Regions from separate parts of the Paenibacillus sp. LC231 genome, predicted to be linked through region 2. Evidence: riboswitches for the same ligand, from Rfam matches in the RefSeq annotation. Region 2 holds a riboswitch; the other holds the start of a gene.
What was found. A riboswitch is a leader RNA that binds a small molecule or an ion and turns the genes downstream of it on or off. The one in region 2 is predicted to bind S-adenosylmethionine.
Positions count from the first base shown of each region.

Region 1: linked by a shared signal. The riboswitch ahead of AK95_RS23810 (methionine ABC transporter ATP-binding protein) and the one ahead of metA (homoserine O-acetyltransferase MetA) in region 2 are both predicted to bind S-adenosylmethionine.

Region 1 is NZ_JFOM01000044.1:44,065-49,170, reverse strand. It holds gene AK95_RS23825 (SDR family oxidoreductase) at 1-283, opposite strand, end outside; gene AK95_RS23820 (MetQ/NlpA family ABC transporter substrate-binding protein) at 486-1,328, opposite strand; gene AK95_RS23815 (methionine ABC transporter permease) at 1,397-2,065, opposite strand; gene AK95_RS23810 (methionine ABC transporter ATP-binding protein) at 2,065-3,081, opposite strand; SAM riboswitch class I at 3,189-3,335, opposite strand; gene AK95_RS23805 (Cthe_2314 family HEPN domain-containing protein) at 3,457-4,176, opposite strand; gene AK95_RS23800 (hypothetical protein) at 4,223-4,420, opposite strand; gene AK95_RS23795 (COX15/CtaA family protein) at 4,525-5,106, opposite strand, start outside.
Region 2 is NZ_JFOM01000044.1:383,525-388,630, forward strand. It holds gene AK95_RS25435 (HRDC domain-containing protein) at 85-1,110, shown strand; gene corA (magnesium/cobalt transporter CorA) at 1,177-2,112, opposite strand; SAM riboswitch class I at 2,554-2,683, shown strand; gene metA (homoserine O-acetyltransferase MetA) at 2,818-3,735, shown strand; gene AK95_RS25450 (PLP-dependent transferase) at 3,760-4,944, shown strand; gene AK95_RS25455 (aminotransferase class I/II-fold pyridoxal phosphate-dependent enzyme) at 4,941-5,106, shown strand, end outside.

The DNA of each region.
Region 1 (5,106 bases), 340 kb from region 2:
CCCGAATGAACGGACCTGCGTTGTTCACCAGGATATCGATGCTTCCCAGCTGCTCCTCCGTCTGATCCACCAATGAATACAGCTCACGCTCGCTGGCGATATCGGCTTTAATCGCAATGGACTTCACGCCAAACCCCTCGATTTCGCGGGAGAGCGCTTCCGCTTCATCCTTGCTGTTTACATAATTTATAGCCAAATGACATCCCTGCCGGGCTAACGACAGCGCCGTCATTTTCCCCAATCCTGTCGCACTGCCTGTAATCAGCGCCACTTTTCCCTTCAAGGCTTTCCCTCCTCAGATGGATATCCTTCCTTCAGTATAAAAGATTTGATAAGGCCTAACAACTTGCAAACCCGCAGAGAGGGCCCATTATACAAAAAAAGAAAGGGCTTATCCATAAAGACCTACGGTCTTTTGGATAATGCCCTCTCTTCTCGAATACGATGAAACTTATGTTCAGCATCATCGAGCCTTGGTGCTCGAATTAGAATGCCGGAATGACAGCACCTTTGTACTCTTCTTCAATAAAGGCCTTCACGTCCTCGGAAGTCAGCGCCTTCGCCAATTTTTGAATGGCGTCGGAGTCTTTGTTGTCCGGACGAGCTACCAGCAGATTGGCGTAAGGGTTCTCTTTATCTTCGATAAAGAGCGCATCCTTTGTTGGATCCAGTCCCGCTTCAAGCGCGTAGTTCGTGTTGATGACAGCCAGATCCAGCTCATCCAGCATACGCGGCAGCATCGCGGCTTCAACTTCTTTGAACTCCAGGTTCTTTGGATTTTCCACGATATCCTTAGCAGTAGCTTCAAGCTTGGTTTCATCCTCCAGCTTAATGACGCCATTCTTGGACAGCAGGGTCAATGCACGGCCCGCATTCGAAGGATCGTTCGGAATGGCTACAACCGCACCATCTTTCAGGTCATCCACAGATGTAATGGTTTTGGAGTACGCACCTAGCGGCTCCACGTGCACGGCGATCACGGACTCCAGGTCCAGCTTGCGCTCTTTGATCTGGTTATCCAGGTAAGGCTTGTGCTGGAAGAAATTCGCGTCGATTTCTTTGGAGTCCACTTGCGTATTAGGCAGAACATAATCCGTGAATTCCACAATTTCCAGGTTTACGCCTTCTTTTTCAAGTGCCGGTTTGATATGCTCCAAAATTTTGGCGTGCGGTGAAGGCGAAGCGCCTACTTTCAAGGTTACGGCCTCTTGAGCGCCGCCTCCTGATGTTCCCCCTGGCTCAGCCGCGTTATCCGCAGGCTTGCTGCCGCATGCAGCCAGCACCGTAACCAAGGTCAAGCTGATCAATGCTAATGTCCATTTTTTCATTTCTAAAACTCTCCCTCCGAAAAATATATTATTTATATGTTGTCTTCCTTGAAGCCTCATCAATCCCGTTATTTTCTTGTAAAATGCCGCACCAGACGATCCCCTGCCATTTGCAGCAGCTGTACCAGCACGATCATCAACACGACGGCCAGAATCATGATCTCGGTCTCATAACGGTAATATCCATACTTGATGGCCAAATCGCCCAAACCGCCGCCGCCGACTTGACCGGACATCGCGGTATACGATACCAGGGTTACAATCGTGATGGTCATCCCAGCCAGCAAGCCCGGGCGAGCCTCCGGAAGGAGAACCCTCCATATGATTTGGCTTGTCGAAGAACCCATGGCATGAGCCGCTTCAATGACCCCTTTGTCCACCTCATTCAAGGCGGTTTCTACGAGTCTGGCGAAGAAGGGCGCCGCGCCGATCACGAGCGGTGGAATGGTTCCCAGCACGCCATACGAAACACCCACAAGCGATTTGGTAATCGGGATCATCGCAACGATCAGGATAATGAACGGAACCGAACGCAGGATGTTCACAATGAACGACAGGATCGAGTAACCGAGGCGTACCACACCGGATGTGGATCTAGCGGCCATGTAGAGCAGCACGCCAATCGGCAGTCCGATAATGAAGCTGAACAATGCCGATGCCCCCAGCATCCGCAGGGTATCCAAGGTTGCCGTCCATATTTCTTTCCAGTCGATCTGGGTAAAATCGAGTCCGAACATTAATGAATCACCTCCACGTCTAATCCTTGTTCCAGCAGCTTCCGGATCGTATCTTCGATGGCACGCTCTTCCCCTTCGAAACGGACAATGAGCTGGCCATACGGCGTTTCTTTGATCGTGGAAATGGTGCCCTGCAGAATTGCAAAATTCACGCCCGTCTCATGGACGGTATGGGACAGAATCGATTCGTACGTTTTCGATCCAAGGAACGTAATCTGCACCGCCCTTGAAGGTCCGTTTGCCTGTCCCTGGATAGCCAGCCGGAGCGCTTCGCCGCTGTCCATCTCCTGACGGATAAATTCCTGGGTTACCTCATGCTTCGGCTTCAGGAACACTTCCGTTACCGGCCCTTGCTCCACGATGCCGCCCTGATGAATGACGGCGACCCGGTCGCATATGCTCTGAATCACATGCATTTCATGGGTAATCAGCACGATCGTCAGATGAAACTTTTTGTTAATGTCCAGCAGCAGGCGCAGGATCGAATCCGTAGTCTGCGGGTCAAGCGCAGAGGTCGCTTCGTCGCACAGCAGCACTTCCGGGTCGCTCGCGAGCGCTCTGGCGATGCCCACCCGCTGCTTCTGGCCCCCTGATAGCTGGGACGGGTATTTGTCCCGATGCGCCTCCAGGCCAACCAAAGCCAATAACTCGGATACTTTGCGTTCCAGTTCGGCCTTCGGCGTCTTGATCAGACGCAGCGGAAACGCAATGTTATCGTACACCGTCGCCGATGACAACAGGTTAAAGTGCTGAAAAATCATGCCGATTTTGCGGCGTTCCGCCTGAAGCTGTTTCTTGCCAAGCGACGTTAAGTTCTTACCGTTCACCCACACCTCGCCCGAGGTGGGACGCTCCAACAAATTGATACAACGGATCAATGTACTTTTACCTGCACCGGAGTGTCCGATCACTCCGAAAATTTCTCCTTTTTCAATCGACAAATCCAATTCGGACAACGCAGTTGTTAAAGTTCCGGCTTTTCCGTACTGCTTCGTCAATTGCTTGAGCTCAATCAATCCGATAATCCTCCTTTTTCCGTAGCTTCATATCTATTTACCCAAAAGAAAAGAGCCTCTTTTTGTAGAATCAAAAAGGGCCCTCTTTACGTAAAAGTCAACGCCTTTTCTCATCTGTCAAAGCCAAGGATATCCTGTAGCTTTGAAGGAATTAGCACCATGTCACTCCAAGCGTCATCGCGTTAAGCAATTACACGCTTAGAGTCGGTTGCCGGGCTTCATCGGGCCTGTCCCTCCGCCTCTCTCGATAAGAAAACATCTATATGAAATTTTTCCGATTAATTTGATCTGATTTGATAACATTTAATGAATGCAATAGTTAGTATAGATTCTTTTCAGGTTTTTGTCAAAAGGAATTTCATGGCGATTTTGTGCCTAAGTCCTGACTCCATTTTTCGCCCAAAGCTTGTTCGTATATTTATAAGAGGCCGCCAGACTCCGGCATACCATATCAACACCCTGTTTGAGATCGTCCAGGTGCTGGCCGATATCCTCCAGCTCGATCTTGTCCGACAGTCCTTGATGACGCTGCCACAAATCATCCTGCATCTCGGAATTCATGTAATGGATTTCGGCATTGCGCCGTTTCCGAAGGGTGTTCAGCGGTGTTTTGTAACGATCCTTGATCTCCTCCAGCTCTTTGGCCAGCTCTCCGTGGGCCTTCAGGAATTTAAACTGCCGCAGGACCGTAAAATAAGAGAAATGTGCCTTCACCTTGGAGGTATGAAGATCATACAAATCGTTCAACACCGTCCCCAGCTTGTCAAGGATCGAGAATACGCGGATGAAGCCGTTTTTGTAAAAATACACATACCGTTGATATTCCCCTTGCTCCTGAATCGACATGTCATCGATGTAACCCGATTGGATCGATTGACTGAAATGCCTGGCCGCATTCCAGCTCTGTTCCAGCTCATCCAGGGAAACGATCAACCCCCGGGTCCAAATCTCAAGCTTGCGAAAATCATGCGTCGGATCCTGATTTTTCTCCATTTCCTTCTGCAGCAGCCGGGTTGTTTGGACCATCGATTCGATGGCTTCCTCAAGCAGGCCGTTATTCTGCCGGGGCTGTTCCCCAAGTAACATACGAAGCATGGCAGTACCCCCTCGCGTCATCAGATTAACCTTGGTTCTTGGATCGCTATTTGCCAAAATAGGGATTCCACCGCGTATCAATCGTTTTCACGATATCCTCACGCAGGAATAACTCATCCGGGTATCCCGGTTTCATTCGTTCATCCGTAACCAGGGGATTGTTCTTATAGGATGCCCCCGAAATGACCAGACAACCCCCATCTCCTTGAGATCGGACAGGTCGAGCGGATGGCTTGGTTATCATCGGCTCCCCCCTTACTATACAACAAAGCCCTCGAGGCAAGCTCGGGGACTTTGCATAAACGATGTTGTCTGAATTCGATCTTTTTTCATGGTTTTTGCTTCTTTTTATACGATCTTCTCGCGAGGCTTGCTATGACCCGGCCGCATTTCGGCTTTAACCGGTCTGCTGAGCTGCCAAACCCTGACGCTTAAATAACACAGTACGCCGAATAAGGCGGAGATCAGCAAGGTATGTCCCAGTGCGGAGAATACGTAAACCTCCTCGTTATGCATCGTTGCCATAATGAGGGCGCCGCTGAACACCTGCAGCAGACAGAGCACGGTTGCCGAGATGCCCAGCATCTGGATCTCCCGGTTGTCGCGGTTGCGCCAATATGAAAAATGCCCCATCACCGCCACAACGATCAGCAGCAGAAGCGCCGCCACGCGGTGCATAAAGGCAATGCCTACCCCTCCGCTCAGTTCCGGTATCACTTCCCCGTTACACAGCGGCCAGCCGGAGCACCCTTCCCGGGAATCGGTATGGCTGACGAATGCACCGATATAAACCACGATGTAACTGTACAAGGCTGTGCCCCATACTAAATTGCGGAAGCCCTTGCTTACTCGAGGCAGACGCTCCAAGTCTAGGGGCTCCTTCGCCTGTTCTACCCGCCGCATACCCAGAGCCAGCATGACAGAGCTAGC
Region 2 (5,106 bases):
TCTTTGTCGCTGCGGCGGAGGAGAGGTGCTTTTTTGCGTTGTTCCATCGTTGTGCTGAATGCGTAAACGGGAGGTATTCGAGGGATGCAAATTGTATTCATGAATCAGATGAGCGGAGCGGATGAGTCAGGTCACCTCCGTTCTGCTCAAGTCTGGATCGGTGAGGAAGAGGGAGGATGGCGGCTCGGTTGGCGGAACATGGAACCGGACGGCGAAGTATCCGATGATGAGTGGTATGAAGGAAGTTCGTGGAATGAGTTATTATGCGTGTACCGACATCAATTAGCGAAGAAGCTTGGAGAGGGGTTCCGGCCGCTTGTGGAGGGGGTATTCCACGAACCGGGAGAGACTGGAGGAAAGAATCTTGGTGTGCAGAAGCTGCAGTGCTACAGTGAGCTGTATGGCTCGGAGGAGCTGTACACGGAGCTGTGTGCCTGGCGCAGAAGAAAGGCGGCCTCCGGAAGAAAAGCACCTTATTTCATTGCCAGCAATCGGGTGCTGCGCATGATTAGCGCCTTCATCCCCCAGAATGAGGAAGAGCTGCTGCAGCTTCCGGGAATCGGGATCAGCAAGTCTTCAGAGCATGGGGCGGAGTGGCTGGAGATCACGACGAAAATCGAGCGAACCACAACCTTTCCACTGGATTGGGTTGATAAGCAGCTGCAGGAAGAGGTGTTCTTGTCCTGGCTGTATAAGCAGAAGGAGCAGCGATACAAGCAAGAGCTGGACCGCTTCCGAATTCGCCGTACGATGCTGCTTGGCATAGCCGAGGGAGCTTCGCTGACCGAGCTGGAAGAACGCACTTCGTTAACTCGTCGAGATTTGGTTGAGGAATTGGAAGGTCTTGAGAAGGAAGGTTATGATACGGAGCAGCTGCTGGAGGTTGAGCTGAATACGATGACGGCTACCGAGCAGGCGACGGTATGGAAGGCTTTTGAGGAGCTGGGCGATACATTTCTTAAACCCGTATTACAACGGGTATATGGAGAAGGACAAGCTCACAATGGAGAGGTAGAAGAGATTGGCGGAACGGAGGAGCTGTATGAGCGGCTGCGCCTGATCAGGATACGCTTCCGGCGGCAAGAACCTGGTAAAGCGAACGCAGGCTAATTCCAGGTAATGAAACAGGACGGATTCCCTTGCGGCAGGGAGATCCGTCCTGATGGTTTCGAGTATTCATATCCAGTCTTTCTTACGGAACAGATAAAACATGAGAGCACCGGCAGAAATCATGACGCCTATAACTACATAATAAGAATATTCCCAGTGAAGCTCAGGCATATTGTCAAAGTTCATGCCGTAAATGCCCGTAATCAGCGTCAGTGGAATGAAGATCGTTGTAATGGCGGTAAACACGCGCATGATTTCATTGGCCCGATTGGCGATACTGGATTGGTAAGCCTCTCGTAGGTTCCCCATGAGATCTCGATAAGTTTCGAAGGTTTCGGAAATTTTCACGGCATTTTCATAGATATCGCTGAAATATTTTTGCAGCTGGTCATCGATCAGCCGGAGATCTTTTTTGTTCAGCGTATTGATAACTTCCTTCTGCGGTCCAAGCACCTTTTTCAACCAAAGAATCTCGCTTCGCAGACCGATGATCTCGCTGAGGTGGGATTTTTTGGTATGCATCAGAATGTCTTCCTCCAGCTTTTCAATCCGCGCCTCGATGCGGTCCCCGACGGAGAAATAGTTGTCCGTCACAAGGTCGATCAAGAGATAGAGGAAGCGGTCAGGCGTGCTGACTTCATCCTCCCAGAGAAGAGGTTTAACGGTGCGAAGCTCGTGGATCTTTTGCTTGGTCACCGTAATAATAAAATGTCTGCCCAGGAAAACATTCAATGCCCGAAGGAAAATCTCTTCGTCGTCAAACCGGATGCTGTTCACGACGATAAAATAGTGGTTCTCGTATATTTCAATTTTGGGACGCTGCTCCTCTTCGCTGAGGCAATCCTCAACCGCAAGATCATGCAGGGAGAAGAGGGGCTGCAGTTCGGCTAAATCATCCACGTCCGCATCCAGCCAGTAGAAGCCGCTGGCCGGAGGTGTCAGCGTCATTTCGATGTCATCAATAGGGGTAAATACGCCCGAATCGACCAACCGGATTTTCATCTGATATCACTCCTTTGTCAAATACAAGCTGCTTGGTTAAGCAGTAAAGGCACAGGATATCAGCCCACCGGTATACGGGCATAATCAAGGAAGGTTAGAATACGATAAAAAGCGCATGAAAAATAACGCCGCCCTCTGCCGGTAAGCTGATCTTGATCCTATGCGGTTGTGCGTCTTGTGCATCCAGTTTCTGGCTCGGGTCACCGTCCATCTTCCATGTCACCTCTTTCATACTCGGTTTTAAACAGCACTTGTCTAGTATAACGCCGGGTGTAGGACCTTTCAAGTTGAAATCCGGTGCAGCCAAGGGCCATTTGTACAGGGTATGGAAACCTTCGGTGAAGTGTGACGGACTTTATGAAAAGGTTCTTGACGAAAAATTGGGAATGATTTAAAGTAAGTATCAATTACGAACAATTTAAGACAACTGAATAAAGCGAAATCTTATCAAGAGCAGGTGGAGGGACTAGCCCTATGAAACCCGGCAACCGGCGGCAACATCGCACGGTGCTAATTCTTGCAGGAGATACGACGCTTCTTTGAAGCCGTTGTATAGTCTGACAGATGAGAGAGGCGCATTGTGATACGTATATGATGACCTTTCTCTACTTTGAGAAAGGTCTTCTTGCGTTTATACAGTCTAACGCTCTTTCTCACAGCTTTTTTATGGATGTATCATTTCATATTTCGAAGGAGTGAGCCACGATGCCGATTAAAATTCCGGATGCCTTGCCGGCAAAGGAAGTTCTGGCTGGAGAAAACATTTTTGTCATGGATGAGAGTCACGCATTTCATCAGGATATCCGCCCATTGCGGATCGCTATTTTGAACCTGATGCCAACCAAGGAAACGACGGAGACCCAGCTGCTGCGATTGATCGGTAACTCCCCGCTCCAGGTGGATGTTGTCCTTCTTCACCCGAGTTCGCACGTTTCGAAGAATACGTCGGCTGAGCATCTGAAATCATTTTACAAAACCTTTGAAGAAGTGAAGAACCGTCGTTTTGACGGCATGATCATTACAGGCGCTCCGGTCGAGCAGTTGGAGTTTGAAGAAGTGAATTACTGGGATGAGCTTACTGAAATTTTTGAATGGACCAAGACGCATGTAACCTCCACGCTCCATATCTGCTGGGCATCGCAAGCCGGACTTTATTATCATTACGGCGTGCCGAAATACAGCCTTGAGGAAAAATGCTTCGGCGTATTTCCACATACGATCAATGAAACATGTACCAAGCTGCTCCGCGGATTTGACGAAATGTTCTTTGTTCCGCATTCCCGCCATACGGAAGTTCGGCGCGAAGACATTACAGGCATTGACGATTTGGTCATCCTGTCCGAATCCGAGGAAGCAGGCATTTATTTGGTATCAAGCCGGGATGGAAAGCAGATTTTTGCCACAGGGCATTCCGAGTATGATGCGGACTCTCTGAAGTGGGAGTATGACCGGGACGTTGCCAAGGGCATGGATATCGAACTGCCGCGCAACTATTATCCGAATAATGATCCAACAAGGACGCCTCCATCCATATGGCGGGCGCATGCAAACTTATTATTTACTAATTGGCTCAATTACTATGTATATCAGGAAACGCCATACGATATTGGTCCGCAAATATAGCCGTATACGGGAGGAGAGTTTGTGATGGAGAAGAAACCTTTTAATATAGAGAGCCGGCTGGCACAGATCGGCTCGGTGCAAGAACCGGTAACCGGAGCCGTGAATTTTCCGATTTATCAGGCTACGGCATACCGCCATCCCAAATTAGGCCAGAGCACGGGGTTTGACTACGCCCGTACGAAAAATCCGACCCGGTCGGTACTGGAGGACGCCTGCGCCGAGCTGGAATCCGGAGATGCCGGCTTTGCTTGCAGCTCGGGCATGGCAGCCCTTCAGACGATTTTTGCTTTGTTCGGTCAAGGGGATCATCTGATTGTATCGCTGGATCTGTATGGTGGGACGTATAGGCTGCTGGAGCGGATTATGTCCAAGTTCGGCGTTACGGCTACGTACGTGGACACGAATGACCGGGATGCGCTGGAAGGGGCAAGAAGGCCCAACACGAAGGCTGTATTTATCGAAACGCCCACCAATCCGCTGATGATGATTACGGATATCGAAGCCGTCTGTACGTGGGCAAGGCATCATCAACTGATCAGCATCGTGGATAATACGCTGCTTACTCCGTATTTCCAAAGACCCATCGAGCTTGGGGCGGATATCGTTATACATAGCGCCACCAAGTATTTGGGAGGACATAACGATGTGCTGGCGGGGATCATCGTAACGAAGGGCAAGGAACTATCGGAGGAGATCGCTTTCCTTCATAACTCCATCGGCGCGGTGTTAAGCCCGACGGATTCCTATCAGCTGATGAGAGGAATGAAGACGCTTGCGCTGCGCATGGATCGGCACGAGACGAATGCAACCGCAGTGGCAACGTTTTTGACAACTCACCCGGCGATCGGCGAGGTGTATTATCCTGCCCTGCCGGACCATCCGGGACATGACATCCAGAATCGTCAATCCAGCGGCAACACGGGCATCTTCTCCTTCAAGGTGAAGGACGCCCGTTATGTGGAGCCCGTGCTGCGGCACATTAAGCTGATTGCGTTCGCTGAAAGCCTGGGGGGCGTTGAGTCCCTGATGACATACCCTGCCGTTCAGACCCATGCGGACATCCCGCTTGAGATTCGGGAAGCAATCGGCGTGGATGACCGTTTGCTCCGGTTCTCGGTCGGCATCGAGCATGCGGATGACTTGATCGCGGATTTGGATGCTGCACTGAGCGCGGCCATGGCTGAAGTGGAAGGGAGCACGGGAGAATGAGCATCGATAAAGGTCCATCCGGATTGGAAACGCAAACCAAGCAGTTAGCTGCTAAACGGGGACACGAGGAAGAACTGCGTTTCGAGACAAAACTATTGCATTTCGGCGGGGAAATCGACCGGGCAACCGGCGCCTCGAGCGTTCCGATCTATCAAGCCTCGA